Regions from separate parts of the Peribacillus sp. N1 genome, predicted to be linked through region 3. Evidence: riboswitches for the same ligand, from Rfam matches in the RefSeq annotation. Region 3 holds a riboswitch; each other region holds the start of a gene.

Region 1 (3,832 bases), on a different contig from region 3:
TTCTCCTTTATGTACATCAAAAGAGACAGAGTCCAAAACAGCTTTGTTGTCATATCCACCTGTTAATCCTTTAACTTCAAGCATTCGTTTTTACCCTTCTCTCCGTCTCTTTAATAAAATCAGCGCAAATGCAGGTGCCCCGATAAGTGAGGTAATCACCCCGATCGGCAGTTCCGATGGGGCAATGACCGTCCGTGCTACAAAGTCTGCCAAAATTAAAAATCCGCTTCCTATCAGCAATGACAGCGGAAGCAAATGTTTATGATCAGGTCCCCATATCTTTCGGACAAAATGAGGAATGACCAACCCTACAAAGCCAATCGCCCCTGAAACGGCTACCGCCGCCCCCGTCAATGTCGAACCGGCTATCAAGATCCACATTTTCCGCCGCTTAACATTCACACCTAAGTGTTTTGCCCGGTCTTCCCCGAAAGTCATCGCATTCAATTCACTTGTATTCATGATCAAGATCAACGAACCAATGATAAAAAATGGCAAAATGATTGCAATATAATTCCATCCGCGCATTGAAACGCTTCCCATCAGCCAGCCGATGATTTGTCTTAATTCATCACCCGTCAGCGCAATCATCAATGAAATGAAGGCACTTAAAAACGAGCTGAAAATGATTCCCGTTAAAATGATCGTTTCCACTTTCATCGATCGATCCATTTTTTTTGCAAAAGTCAATACGCAGAGCATCGTGAGCACTGAGCATAAAATGCTCAATGCCGGAAGAGTGTATAAACCGATGAACGGCAGTGATATATTCAAGAATATTGTCAATACGGCGCCGACCGATGCTCCTGATGAAATACCTAATGTGTAAGGATCAGCGAGCGGGTTCCGGAGCAGCCCCTGAAATGCCGCACCCGCAATCGCCAGCGATGCCCCGACCAACCCCGCAAGCAACACACGCGGCAAGCGGATGTTCATCACGATATTCGTCAGCATCACATCCGGATCAGCGGAAATCGGCAAATGAAAGATCTCCTTGCCGATTATTTGTAAAAGTACGGGAATCGGTACTGACACCGAACCAAAGGAAATGCCTACCGTCATTGCGAATAACAAAATTAAAAACGCAATCAAATAGGCAAACGTCCATTTAGTTGTTAAATTGGTTCGGATAGACTGATTTGGCAAGTTCCTCTACTCCCTCTATCAAGCGTGGACCGGAACGGGTCACCAAGTCAGAATGGACATCAAAGACTTTGTTATTCTTAACAGCATTTACGTCTTGCCATCCTTTTCGGCCCTTCACTTCATTTGCTGAATCTTTCGTATAATAACCATAAGTTGTAATGATGACATCAGGATTTGCAGCAATCATCGACTCTTCATCAATCTTTGCCCAACCGTCCAATTCAGCAGCAGCATTATCCGCTGAAATAATAGTAAGCATCTCATTCATGAAAGTATTTTTTCCCGGTGTGTATATTTCCGGTGAAGGCGAAACTTCCACTAAAACGGTCTTCCTATCCTCTTCCTTTACGGATTTGGCTTTTTCCTCGATATCCTTGAGCTTCGTTTTCATATCCGCAACGATTTCGTTTGCCTTGTCATGTTCACCCGTTGCCTGTCCAATCATTTCAATAGACTCATAGACTTGGTCAAAGCTTTGTGCATCATTGACTACGAGGACATCTATTCCAGCATCCTTTAGCTGCTGTAAACCCTCATTCGAATTATGGGCACTTGATGCATGGGCAAGAACAAGGTCAGGCTTCATGGAGACAATCAGCTCCGTGTTCATTTCCATTCCGCCAACTTTTTCAATTTCTTTCGTTTCTTCCGGGTAATTATCATTATCGGAAACACCAATGACCTTTTTACCCAAACCAAGTGCAAAGACCACTTCCGTATTACTTGGTATTAACGAAACGATTTTCTTCGGTTTTTCTTCTATCGTTACTTTTTCCCCAGTTGCATCTTTAATCGTAATCGGGAAAGTTTTGTGTTGAGCATGTTTCGTTTGCTGCTGTTCTTTTCCTTCATCAGTAGCTCCACTGCAGCCGACCATCATGCCTGCAGTAAGCAACATCAACAATATCAGACCAAAAATTTTCTTCATTTTCATTCCCCACAATCTTTTTATTTAATTTCTTTCACCCAATAATCTCGGAAGATGCCCCCAAAACAAAAGCACCTCCCGTTAAACGGAAGGTGCTTGTATGGCAACAATATCATTACGGACTTCTTAGGGTCTGCCACACACCTTCCCATCCGCGTAGGTTACAGGTGTACGAATTTTGGCAGGTCTCCTGGCTCATGGTCATCGTCAACGGCACCTTCCCATATTTCATACAGTGGTACACAGCCGTCAGCTCCCATATACAGTGGCGGGACCGCGCTGGCATTTCACCAGCTTCCCTTTTAAGTCATTACGACACCAAATCGTTCATATGTATATAATTTTCATTGCCTTCATTATACACCATGTAAGAATCGATTATTATATGATTTTTCTGAACAGGTTCGAAATGACCCTTCCACACTCAATGATTTGAAGCATTTTCAATCAATGACGCAAACCCATCGACTGATAAACCGGGTGAAATCCGAACTCGATGCAGGGCATGCATCCCTTGTTCCCTTGAAGCTCCCCCAGGTTCGGTAGTGACTGCCATCTTGTATCCGGCTTCATCTGACAGCCTGAGAGTCTCTTCGTTATACCGGCCAACCGGGTAGGAAAGCACTGTCGTGTCCTGGTCGAGAATACGGTCGAATAGCTTCTTAGACTGGACCATTTCAGCTTCTTGCTGCTCTGCCGTCATGCGGTTCAGCTCCAAATGGTTGATAGTATGGCTTTCGATTGAAATCCCATTCCTGCTCATCTCCATCATTTGATTTTCAGTCAGGTGATGACCTTTATCAATGGACTTCCCGATCATGAAGACAGTTGCTTTCATATCATTTTCTTTTAATATCGGGAATGCCTCCGTGAAGTTATCTGTATAGCCATCATCAAAAGTAAGCCAGACACACTTCTCACTTGGCATCCGATTCTCGGTTAAAACGAGGAATGCCTCTTCAGGAGATAATGTATAGTAGCCATTCTCCCGAAGCCAAACCATCTGTGACCGGAATTCCTCACTTGGAACCCGAAGGCGATTACCTTCAGAAATGCTGTGATACATCAAGATCGGAAGCTGGACGGCGGACTCGGCCGTTATCCAGTCTCCCGTATCGATCTGGCCCTCCAATTCCTGCCCTGCCCCATTATCCGCCGCTTCGACCACTTCGATGTCATCTTCCGCAATCGGTGCAGCTGTTTTTGTGCCTATACCTTCTAAAATCTCTTGTGAGCATGCAGGTAAAATCAAAATCCCCAGCATTGCAACCATCCTTAACACTCTATATTTCCCCACTATCATTCTCCTAATTTTTTTATAGTAAAATAGTACCAGAAAACTAGTGATTAATAAAGTATTCCATTAAATGAAAAAAAGGGAAAGACGAGAGCTTAGTGACCTGTTAAGCATTTATGAGGATTTTTTTTAATAAGTATGTGCTATTAGCTTGAAAAGTTTGCCTATAAGAAATATAATAAATAAGTCGTCGACTTTTTTATATGTCCCAGTAGCTCAGCAGGATAGAGCGACAGCCTCCTAAGCTGTAGGTCGTAGGTTCGATTCCTATCTGGGACGCTAACTAAAAACCCTGTTACAATGCGGTTCTTCCGCGTAGTAACAGGGTTTTTTCTGTGATTTATGGGGCGGTTAGACAAAGTTAATCACAAGTTCATATAAAAAAATCCGAGCCCTGTAAAACACAGAACTCAGATTTTTTATATCAAGATAACCAATAGACCCAAACAAAATTCCCTTTA
Region 2 (3,832 bases), on a different contig from region 3:
GCAGGCTCTATGTTTATTTTGGGAGCGATGTCCTGATAAGAAAAATTCTGTATCTTTTTCGAACGTTTGAAGTATTTAAAAAGCCGCTCATTTGGATGGGCATTTTGCTTATACTCCCCGACAATGTCCGTAATCAGTTCAACAAGCTGTTCCGGTTCAATGCCTTCCGCCACCGGCTGACCCGGATGGGCTGTTCTTCCAACCGGTTTAGCTCCAAGAAATAAGTCGAACTTCCCTTTTCGGAAGACAATCCCGATATCATCCATCACAGCACTATAACAAGCCATCCCACACCCATTAAAACCGATGTTCAGTTCCTTGGGCATTTTCATTCCGCCAAGCACCCGGTGTATTTCGTCCGCATAAGGAATGGATTCCGCTTTTTCACCATCACAGAAATCACAGGCTTTTAATGTCAGTACATCTCCAATCGGCGACAAAAGAAAGTTTGCTGATTGCAATTTCCCCGTTATGACTTCCGGATCCGTTGTCGGAATCTTTAAGACGATTTTATGATTTGGCGTGTATTCCATCGTTCCCTTTTCCCCAACAACTTCCGCAAGTGTCATCATTTGTTTGGGAGTGAATTGTTTATTCGCCACACCTGGACTAACGGCAAGTTCGAATACCGACTCCATTTTTTGCTGAACAATCGGCTGAATGGATTGCTTAACGGTTTGACCCTTGACTCTTGACAGGGCCTCCATTGCCATTTCAAAGGAAGCTGGCTTCTTTTCTGGTGCTTTTGTAAGTAATCCAACTCCTCCAGCGGACTCGGTTAAGGTCTCTTGATCTAATGCCCACGGTTCCGCTTCTTTTTGCAGTCGCTGATGCGGCTTCAATGTTTGCTTTTCCGAATTCAAAGTATATTTTCTCTGATAGCCTCTTGGTGTGATGATTTTGTCATCATATAAAAAGGTGGATGAATTACCGATAATGACGGTGGTCAACATTCCAATATCGTGATTCAACATATCCTGCAAATTGGTTATGACAATATCCTGCCTATCGCGATAAGCACTTTTCACCAACCCGACAGGTGTATCCGGCGAGCGGTAGCGAAGGAGAATTTTCTGTGTTTCAACAATTTGCCGGGTCCGCCTGCCGCTGCGCGGATTATAAAGTGCAATGACAAAGTCTGCCATTGCAGCTGCTTCAACCCTTTTAGCGATCAGTTCCCAAGGAGTTAAATGATCACTGAGGCTGATCGTACACGAATCGTGCATGACTGGTGCCCCGAGTAAAGACGCACATGAGTTGATTGCAGAAATGCCAGGAATGACTTCAATGCCCACTCCAGTTTCTTCTTTCCAGCCTTTCTCAATCAATACTTCATAAACCAACCCTGCCATCCCGTAAACTCCGGCATCCCCACTGGAAATCACCGCCACTTTCTTTCCCAGCTCCGCTTGTTTCACTGCTTCCTGTGCACGTGATACTTCTTCAGTCATCCCCGTACTAATGATCGTTTGATCTGTAAGCAGTCCCTGAATGAGTTCAACATAAGTTTTATAACCAATGATGTAGTCACTTTCTTGAAGGGCTTCGACGGCACGTTTGGTAATGTGTTCAAAATTCCCGGGCCCAAAACCCACGACGAATAATTTACCGTTTGTACTCATTAAGACATCTCCTTTTACGCTTTGTTCTTTGAAATACCCGTATGAGCAGGAAAATCTGGATTAGGGGTCATTTCCCCATCATTGAATTGATAGATCATCTGTGGAACAAATTCACCATCATCGATATTACTGACGATCTGCCGACCGAATTCAGGCGTTTCCACTCGATACCAGTTTCCTTGGGGATAGGCAATCACAACGCAGGCATCCTTACATCTTCCGTTACAGCGTGTCCTGGTTGTATGGATTTTCAAATCAAGTCCCTTTGAAGTAATTTCATCGCGAATCGCTTGGGTTACTTCTTCCCCGCCCTTTTTCATGCAGCTGCTCCCATTACAAATCAACAGATGCGTATTTGTACCCATCAAGTTCCAAGTAGTCATCTTCTTCCTCCTGAGTTCAGGGAAAAGGCAAAATAAAAAACCTTAACATTAGAGTCAAGGTTTTAAAAAAACTATATGAATGAGAAGCCAAAGGCAAACATGCCAAATCCTTCCAAAATCGTCATAGTCCTTCTACCTTTCCCTCCGAAAAGTATCATGCAATTTTAAAAGCAGGTTTCCTGGCTTACGCTTCATTTTACTTTGTCCCTTCCCGGCATCATGCCAGTGGCTATCGACAATTTCATCAGCGTTTACAGTAGCGGGGGCTGCATCGGATTTTCACCGATTTCCCTATTATCCCTTGCTTATTCACACAAGGGCACTTTTAAAATGAAATATTTGGTTTTATTATACATTTCTAACTAACTTAATCTATCATATAACAACTTTATCAAAATTCAATAGTTTATTCCGACTGTTTAGAAAAGTTTAATAGTGTAAAACCAGTTAAAATCCTTTCCTTGCAACAAAATCCGTCCCGAAAAAAAAGATAGTGTAGCTGAAATTATTTCTTTATGGTACACTATACGAGAATTTTCAAAATAATTACATAAGTTTTATGGTGTTGAATTTCTCGGAATTCAACTTAAAAGGGAAGCCGGTGAAAATCCGGAGCGGTCCCGCCACTGTAAAGGGAAGTCCTATTACTTTAACTTTAATCCACTGTCAAATGAGATGGGAAGGATGTAATGGGATGATGAACCAAAGCCAGGAGACCTGCCATGAAACGTGAAACTGTTTCAGCCTACGAGGATGGGCGTGCGGATCAGGCAGAATGGCCCATGATTGCTTCATGCTGCAAAATTCCTGTTCATTACGCACTTCTTTCCTTTGAGAGAAGTGCTTTTTATGTTGGGCGCCGCTTTTCTTCTCAAGATTGATCAGAAAAATTTAAAAGTATTGAAAGGAGAAAGAATGAAAAGAACCAATTGGAAAATTATTTATTTTGTCATCTTGTTGCTTTTTATCCCGAACCGGGCAATGGCCATGCATATCATGGAGGGCTTTTTACCCATTGAATGGGCTATATTCTGGTGGGCCGTGACGTTTCCATTTTTAATCTTGGGTTACCGGTCCATTAGGTCCAAAGTTAGGGAAAATCCAGAAACAAAAATGATACTTGGCCTATCGGGCGCATTTGTATTTATTTTATCGGCCCTAAAGATTCCTTCCGTTACGGGAAGTTCTTCACACCCTACCGGAGTTGGTTTGGGTTCCATATTATTCGGACCATTGGCCATGAGTGTCGTTGGCTCCATCGTTCTGTTATTTCAAGCTGTTTTACTGGCTCACGGAGGATTGACGACATTAGGGGCCAATGCATTTTCCATGGCCGTTTGCGGACCGTTCATTGCTTACTTTGTCTTCAAGGGCGCAACTAAATTGGGGTGGTCTTTTTCACTTGCCGTTTTCTTGGCAGCTGCTTTTGGAGATTTAGGAACCTATGTGGTCACTTCCGTTCAACTTGCTCTTGCTTTTCCTTCCGAGGTAGGAGGATTCATGGCCTCTTTCAGTAAATTTGCAGGTATTTTTGCCCTGACCCAAATTCCCTTGGCAATCAGTGAGGGGTTATTGACAGTCGTCGTAATGAATTTCTTGAAAAAATACAATCTAGGTGAATTGAAATTGCTGCGAGTTTTTTCTAAGGAGGCCCGTTAATATGAAAAAAAGTCTACTGCTGCTTTTCCTGGTTGTCATTCTTGCAACCATACCGTTAATCACCCAACAAGGAACGGAATTTGGCGGTGCCGACGGCGAAGCTGAGGAAGCCATCACTAAGATCCATCCGGAATACAAGCCATGGTTCAACAGTATATGGGAGCCGCC
Region 3 (3,832 bases):
GCTGGATCAAGCCAGGGTACAAATCTTCATCTATCTATTTATCAGGAAGGATAAGCCCTTTGTTTTCTTGAATGATAGATTAGGAGCGTTTTTTTGAAAGGGTGGAAGAATAATGGATATATACATTGACAGGCTTAATGAACGGGATGCACAAGCGTTATTTGCATTTGAATGCAATAATAGAAGGTTTTTCGAGCAAACGGTCCCAGGCCGGGGAGATGATTATTATAGCTTTGGATCGTTTGGAATCAGGCATAAGGAATTATTAAAAGAACAAGAAGATGCTATCTCTTCTTGTTATTTGATTAAGGATGGTTCAGGCATAATCGTCGGCAGGATTAATCTTGTGGATATCGACCCCGTTAATGGTACGGCTCATGTCGGTTATAGAATCGGTGAAGCGTTTACGCAAAAAGGGTTTGCGAATGAAGCTCTAAAGCTTTTGGTTAATCTGGCGCCGGAATTGAATGTGACTCAAATACATGCCAAAACTACAAGCGACAATATCGCTTCCCAAAAGGTTTTAGTGAAAAACGGTTTTGAACGGATTTCGATTGATGAGGAGTTTAGTGTGGATACGGGTCAAAGCTAACATTCTACCATTATAGAAAGAACCTTTAAATCCATTTTCTTCTATATAATAGACCGCATCCCATTTTTTTAATTGTGAAAAGATTGGGAGTATACTATACTAACGTTGTATTTAATTGTTTGGAAAATTTTGCGAAGTTCATATATTTGCCGCTGGGTGCCTTTGTGTGAACAAAGGGTAACAGGGAATCGGGTGCAAATCCCGAGTGGTCGCGCCACTGTAACCAAGGAGTTTTCTTTCAGGATGTCACTTGACCGTCAGTCAGGGAAGACGAAAGGAAATGTTGATATGGAAGCCAGGAGACCTACCTAGTGAGCATCACCAATTTTTCCTTCGCTGAGAGGAGAGGTGTTCGAGAGTAAGAAAAGGCGGACTTAGGTCCTTCCGTATTTTTTGGCCTATACTCGTAACTCCATTCTTTGTTAAAAGGATTGGGGTTTTTTTGTGTTTTTTTTGAAGGAGGATTTCATCATTGGAAGAGTCATTGATTAGAAGCTCATTGAAAGAGAGAGGGGATGTGCTTGAAGAACCTCATTTTGAGAGAAATGCCAAGCGCAGGTTTCGTTTTCTGCTATTTTTCTTGCTGTGCATCCTTTTATTATCAGTTACATTCGCTGTTACCCTTGGGCCAGTTAAGATGTCAGCAATAACGGTTTGGAAGATCGCCTTAGGGCATCTGCCTTTTATCGGTGGTTTTCTGGAGGTGAATTGGAGTATCGCACAAGAGCGGATCATTTGGGATATCCGCCTGCCCCGTGTATTGCTCGGTGCGGTGGTAGGTGCGGGATTATCCGTAGTGGGTGTCGTCATCCAGGCCTTGGTGCGCAATTCACTTGCAGATCCGTATATTCTGGGCATTTCATCTGGTTCCTCTGTTGCTGCAACCCTTGTCATTCTTTTTGGGGCGCTTCCTATATTCGGTCAATATGCGTTATCATTCGGTGCCTTCCTGGGGGCCATGGCTGCGATGCTTTCCGTGTATTTATTGGCTCAAGTGGGAGGGAGAATTCAAACGACAAGGCTGTTATTGGCGGGTGTAGCCATTTCGATGATCATGTCTGCCGTCACTAATTTCATTGTCACTCTTGCACCAAAAGATTCCGGCATCCGTGAAGCGATGTTTTGGATGATGGGCAGCTTAGCGGGGGCAAAATGGGAATACATACCGATTCCAGCGGTTGTGGTGCTTGTGGTTTCCTTGTTCCTTATCGTACAATCCCGCTCCCTCAATATCTTATTGATGGGCGAAGAAGTAGCCGCGACGCTCGGAGTCAATATGGAAGCCTTCCGTAAAGTTCTGATCATCATTACATCCCTTGTTACGGGAACAGTTGTGGCTGTAAGCGGTTCGATTGGGTTCATCGGTCTGGTCGTACCGCATTTAGCCCGGCTATTGGTCGGGACAGACCATAAACGTGTTCTTTCATGCAGCATATTGATTGGCATGATCCTCGTCATTTGGTCAGATGTTTGTGCCCGGCTGGTCCTGGCACCTCAAGAACTTCCGATTGGCGTTGTCACCGCACTTTGCGGAGGACCATTCTTCATTTGGCTTTTGCGGCGAAGTTCATATTCATTTGGAGGTGGGGGCAAGTGAGATTAGCTATTGAAGAAGTATCCTATTCAATTCTGGACACTCCTATCATTGAGGATATATCACTGCAAATAAAAACTGGGCAGTTCGTTGGGCTGATCGGTCCGAATGGGAGTGGGAAATCCACTTTATTAAAAAATGCTTCTCGGATCTTGAAGCCTCATACGGGAGCTGTTCACCTGGACGGCCGTGACCTTTACCGGCTTTCACAGAAACAAACAGCCAGGGAAATGGCGGTTGTCAGTCAGGAAACATCCCTGACCTTCGACTTTAGTGTACAAGAGATGGTTTGGATGGGACGGCATCCTCATAAGCGGTTATTTCAGGGAGATACGGAGAAAGATAGAGGAATCGTCAATCAAGCATTAGCTCGCGTTGAAATGAGTGGATTTGAAGACAGGAGTTTCATGAGCTTATCAGGTGGTGAGAAACAACGTGTCCTCATAGCCCGTGCCCTTGCCCAGGAAGCGAATATCATCATCCTGGATGAACCAACGAATCATTTAGACATCAGGCATCAGCTCCAATTGCTGGACCTTGTAAAAAAGCTGGACGTTACCGTCTTGACGGCTCTGCATGATATAAACTTGGCAGCCATGTATTGTGATCATATATATGTCATCCAAAATGGCAAAGTGATCACATCCGGAACACCAGAAGCTGTATTGACGACAAAAATGATAAGGAAGGTGTTCGGGGTGGAAACGGAAATCGGCATACACCCCATCACGCAAAAGACGCATATCACCTTTTTAGCACATATATAAAAAAACAATGGATATGAGGGGAAAGTATATGACTGTTTACCGAAAGATTTTGTTAAGCATCAGTTTATTGGCAATGATGATATTGGGCGCTTGCAATAACTCCGAGGAAGCTTCAAAGGACGGAGGCAAACAGAGCGAAAAAGGTGGAAAAGAAAAAGTGGTCATCACTAATCTGGATCATGAATTCACCTATGCAGAGGCACCAAAACGTGCGGTTTCGCTAAACCAGCATGCGACGGAAATCATGCTTGCATTGGGGTTGCAGGATTCAATGGCAGGTACGGCTTATTTGGATGACGAAATTTTGCCAAAGTATAAAGATGCCTATGAAACAGTGCCTGTGCTTTCCAAGGAATACCCATCAAAAGAAGTTTTCTTTGAAGCTGAGCCGGATTTTGCATATGCAGGCTGGAAAAGCGCCTTTACGGAACAAACGTTAGGAACCGTCCAAGAGCTAAAAGAAGCCGGAATCAATACATATATCCAAGAGTCTTCCAATATGTCAACACCGACAATAGAAGATGTGTATAAAGATATTGAGAATATTGGACGCATCTTTCATGTAGAAGAAAAAGCAGCGGAAGTCATCAAAGAGATGCAACGGGAAATAAAAGAAACTACAGCAAAAATCGAAAGTGCAGGCAAGCCCAAAAACGTTTTCGTATATGACAGCGGTGAAGAAGTACCGAGAACGGCAGCGAAAAATAATTACATGACAGGAATCATTTCCATGGCTGGCGGCCAGAACATTTTTGGTGATACGGAAGGGGGGTGGCCTGAGGTCAGTTGGGAAGAAGTCGTCGATCGGAATCCGGATGTCATTGCCATCATTGATTACGGAGATATCCCCATAAAGCAAAAAGAAGCATTCTTATTAAA
Region 4 (3,832 bases), on a different contig from region 3:
CGGCGTCGAGGGAGGAGATGACATCCATGAAACTGTTGAAGTCGCAATAGCACATATGCGTATGAATTTGGGTTGTATCCTCCACGCTTGATGTCGATATCAAGAACGAATTCACAGCCCAGTTCAAATATTCGTCGCGATCGCTTTTTTTCAATGGCAGACCTTCTCTAAGTGCAGGCTCATCGACCTGAATCATTTTGATTCCAGCGGATTCCAATGCAATGACTTCTTTTTCCAAAGCGAGTGCCAGCTGATAGCATACATTCTCCCTGGAAATATCATCACGGACAAATGACCAGTTCAAAATCGTAACAGGACCTGTAAGCATTCCCTTTACCGTCTTCTTCGTCAGTGATTGTGCGTATACACTTTCCCTGACTGTCATCGGTTCGATGAAATGGATGTCGCCGTAGATGACTGGCGGTTTCACACAGCGGGATCCATAGGATTGTACCCACCCCTTTTCTAAAAAGACGAATCCACCTAACTTATGGCCGAAGTATTCAACCATATCCGTTCGTTCGAATTCCCCATGAACAAGGACATCCAAACCGATTTCTTCTTGGATTTCGATCCACCTGCCGATTTCTTCGTTAACGAATGTTTCATATTGCGAAGCGGTCCATTCTCCTCTTTTGAATTTCCCGCGTGCTTGTTTAACATCAAATGTCTGCGGAAAGCTGCCGATCGTAGTCGAAGGAAGAAAAGGCAATTTGAAAAATGCCTGTTGTTTTTGGTAACGCTCTTTAAATGGAAGCTGACGGCCGGCGGTTCTGGTTTTAACCTTTTCGACATTGGATTGTACAGTTCCGTGATTCCGGGCATTTGAACTTGCTAACGTTTGAAGCGTGAATTTATTTGCATCGACTTTCTCGGCGATTGCTTCAAAGCCTTGATTATTCCCTTTGACCAAGAGTGTGATTTCCTCAAGTTTCTCATCAGCGAAAGCAAGGGCCTCTTTCACTTCGTTTGATAGGGCGGTTTCATTACGAACGGTCACCGGGACATGAAGCAGGGAACAAGAGGGCTGAAGCCAGATTCGGTCTTCGGCTACCATTGTCTTAAGAGTCTCGATCAATTGGATTTTTTTCGATAAATCAGAAAGCCAAATGTTTTTTCCGTCAATCAAACCTGCAGCAAGCACTTTGTCCTTCGGAAAGCCGAATGCTTCCAGGTTGCTTAGATTCCTCCCTTTGTCATGTACAAAATCAAGACCGATTCCTTGGACTTGTAATTCGATGACTTCCTGGTAATGTTCCACGGCATCAAAGTATGTTTGTAGCATGATGTTCAGGTTTGGTGCTGCTTCATTCAGTTTTTCATAGAGGTAAGTAACAGTTTGCATATCTTCTTTGGAAATCGATGAAACAAGTGAAGGTTCGTCCATTTGAACCCACTTCACGCCTTCTTGCTCCAACTCCCGGAGGATTTGCGTGTATAGGGGAAGCAGGCTCAGGATGATGCCAGGGATATCTTGTTTTTTGAAGCCTTTGGAAAGGGAGATGAAAGTATAAGGACCGATCAACACGGGCTTTGTTTCAATTCCTAGCTTTTCCTTGGCTTCCCGATATGCTGCAAGTGGTTTATTTTCCGTTAACGTTAGCTGTGGCACCTTTAATTCAGGGACAATATAGTGATAGTTCGTATTGAACCATTTCGTCATTTCGGAAGCGACTTCATCATTGTTTCCGCGAGCCATTGAATAATAAACGGAAAGGGGAACGCTTCCGCTTTCATAGGCTGAATAACGTTCAGGAACAAGACCGAACATTACGGACATATCGAGCATTTGATCATAGAAAGTGAAGTCGTTGACAGGAATGATATCAATGCCTCGTTTCTTCTGTTTTTGTAAGTTGCCTAAACGGATGGCTTTTAGTTGTGCCGTAAATTCTGCTTCATCGATTTTACCGGACCAGTAAGCTTCCAATGTACGTTTCCATTCACGATCTTCCCCGATTCGAGGGTAACCCAAACTACTGCTTTTCAATATTCCCATCCTCCTATATTCATTTAATTGAGCAATAAAAAAAGCATTCCTAACCGTCAAAAGAGATGGTTAGAAATGCTTAAAATAAAGAGGCATGCAAAATGCCCCTTACAATTATAAGGTCCCTAACACCTCCCTATCTCCCGTAGGTTAAAACAGTGTTGTCGAAATAGGCAGGTCTCCTGACTTAGGGATTAACATTAGCGGCGGGCCTTCCCGATCCGTTGATCAGTGGCATATTGGATGGCGCTAACACTCCCATTACAGTGGCGGGACCGTCCCGGAATTACACCGGACTTCCCTTTTAATCCTAATTAAAAACTAGGAACCTATTTCCACATATGAAATTTGACAAAACCTGCCTTGATAACTGTTTGCAGGTTAAAAATTTATAAAATAAAAACTATTATAAAAATTTAGACAATCTTAACATATCCGACCAAAAGGGTCAACATGGAAAAACGATTCAGGAAAAGTATCCGGTTATAAGGTGTGTGGGTGATAAGGATGAGGTCTGTTCCTAAAAAAGAATATATTGTTTGGACAGGGAGTATGTATAGAGGAAGTGGCGTTTTGAAATGGGGCGTGGGGGATGACTTTCTACATCTTGATTGCAGGAATCATTTTTTGCATGGTGATGAGCATTCGTACGTTATTTCTTGTCGAGTCGGGAGGAAAGAAGTTTTCTCTGGAGGATATGCTGTGGCTTGGCAATTTATATGCGACGATATTAGTTGGATTTGCACTGATTTATTTATTATACGAACTTCAGAATCATTCGGTGATTCTTGATATGGGCAATCGATTGGATGGCACTTTCTATGAACAGTTGAAGACTTCTTTTTATTTTAGTGCGATGACGATGTTTTCTGTAGGGTATGGAGATATAGCCCCGATTGGAATGGGCAGGATGATAGCTACGATTCAGGCTTTCATCGGTTATACACTGCCGGCAGCGTTCGTGATCCGGACGGTGATCGATTTGGAGCACAAAGATAGGAAGGATAAATGAAAGTTGTGTTTCTTTCGATTATTGGGTACTCTTACCATAATGAAAGAAATGGAGGGTTCAATATGACTGTTAAAATTGGAGAAAAAGCACCTGATTTCAAGCTCCCTGCAAACAATGGTGAAATGGTGTCCCTATCGGATTTTAAGGGGAAATATATTGTTTTATATTTTTATCCAAAAGACATGACGCCAGGTTGCACGACGGAGGCCTGTGATTTCCGGGACCATAATGAGCAATTTGAGGAATTGAACGCGGTCATCATTGGAATCAGCCCAGACCCAGCTGCACGTCATGAAAAATTCATCGAAAAACATGGATTGCCTTTTCTGCTGCTGGCTGATGAAAATCATGAAGCGGCTGAATCATTTGATGTGTGGCAATTGAAAAAGAACTTCGGCAAGGAGTATATGGGCATTGAACGTTCAACTTTCCTGATTGATAAGGCTGGTATGGTAGTCAAAGAATGGCGTAAAGTAAAGGTCAAAGGCCATGTCGAAGAAGCTCTTCAAACTCTTCGCGACCTCGAAAAATAAGGGACAGGCAGATGAAGGATGAGCGAATAACGAAGCTTGCAGCCAGGCTGATTCATCATTCGATACAATTACAGCCAAAAGAGAGAATCCTCATACGGGGGAATATCAATACGAAACCATTATTGAAAGAGCTGATTGATGAAATATACAGAGTGGGTGCTTATCCATATGTAGAACTCGAAGACGATGAAATAAGCCGCCACCTGTTACAAGGGAATGTAAAGGAACAACTTGACACCTCTTCGCAATGGGCCTTGAAGAAATATAAGGATATCGATGCGGTAATCATCATCACCG

Evidence for each region. Region 3 has a riboswitch for cobalamin ahead of ACYP5M_RS11420 (FecCD family ABC transporter permease). Riboswitches for the same ligand answer to the same signal wherever they lie in the genome.
Region 1: another riboswitch for cobalamin. It lies ahead of ACYP5M_RS15270 (ABC transporter substrate-binding protein); the one in region 3 lies ahead of ACYP5M_RS11420 (FecCD family ABC transporter permease).
Region 2: another riboswitch for cobalamin. It lies ahead of ACYP5M_RS02345 ((2Fe-2S) ferredoxin domain-containing protein); the one in region 3 lies ahead of ACYP5M_RS11420 (FecCD family ABC transporter permease).
Region 4: another riboswitch for cobalamin. It lies ahead of metE (5-methyltetrahydropteroyltriglutamate--homocysteine S-methyltransferase); the one in region 3 lies ahead of ACYP5M_RS11420 (FecCD family ABC transporter permease).

The regions. Positions count from the first base shown of each region.
Region 1 is NZ_BAAHZO010000003.1:477,999-481,830, forward strand. Features, by position in the region: gene ACYP5M_RS15260 (heme ABC transporter ATP-binding protein) at 1-84, opposite strand, end outside; gene ACYP5M_RS15265 (FecCD family ABC transporter permease) at 91-1,146, opposite strand; gene ACYP5M_RS15270 (ABC transporter substrate-binding protein) at 1,109-2,074, opposite strand; cobalamin riboswitch at 2,238-2,412, opposite strand; gene ACYP5M_RS15275 (polysaccharide deacetylase family protein) at 2,499-3,347, opposite strand; tRNA gene ACYP5M_RS15280 (tRNA-Arg) at 3,577-3,650, shown strand.
Region 2 is NZ_BAAHZO010000001.1:505,278-509,109, reverse strand. Features, by position in the region: gene cobJ (precorrin-3B C(17)-methyltransferase) at 1-1,622, opposite strand, end outside; gene ACYP5M_RS02345 ((2Fe-2S) ferredoxin domain-containing protein) at 1,637-2,005, opposite strand; cobalamin riboswitch at 2,158-2,347, opposite strand; cobalamin riboswitch at 2,549-2,744, shown strand; gene ACYP5M_RS02340 (hypothetical protein) at 2,728-2,886, shown strand; gene ACYP5M_RS02335 (energy-coupling factor ABC transporter permease) at 2,921-3,664, shown strand; gene ACYP5M_RS02330 (energy-coupling factor ABC transporter substrate-binding protein) at 3,666-3,832, shown strand, end outside.
Region 3 is NZ_BAAHZO010000002.1:611,273-615,104, reverse strand. Features, by position in the region: gene ACYP5M_RS11425 (GNAT family N-acetyltransferase) at 113-592, shown strand; cobalamin riboswitch at 730-918, shown strand; gene ACYP5M_RS11420 (FecCD family ABC transporter permease) at 1,110-2,189, shown strand; gene ACYP5M_RS11415 (heme ABC transporter ATP-binding protein) at 2,186-2,953, shown strand; gene ACYP5M_RS11410 (ABC transporter substrate-binding protein) at 2,982-3,832, shown strand, end outside.
Region 4 is NZ_BAAHZO010000007.1:163,908-167,739, forward strand. Features, by position in the region: gene metE (5-methyltetrahydropteroyltriglutamate--homocysteine S-methyltransferase) at 1-1,999, opposite strand, end outside; cobalamin riboswitch at 2,146-2,338, opposite strand; gene ACYP5M_RS23425 (potassium channel family protein) at 2,583-3,002, shown strand; gene bcp (thioredoxin-dependent thiol peroxidase) at 3,065-3,535, shown strand; gene ACYP5M_RS23435 (aminopeptidase) at 3,547-3,832, shown strand, end outside.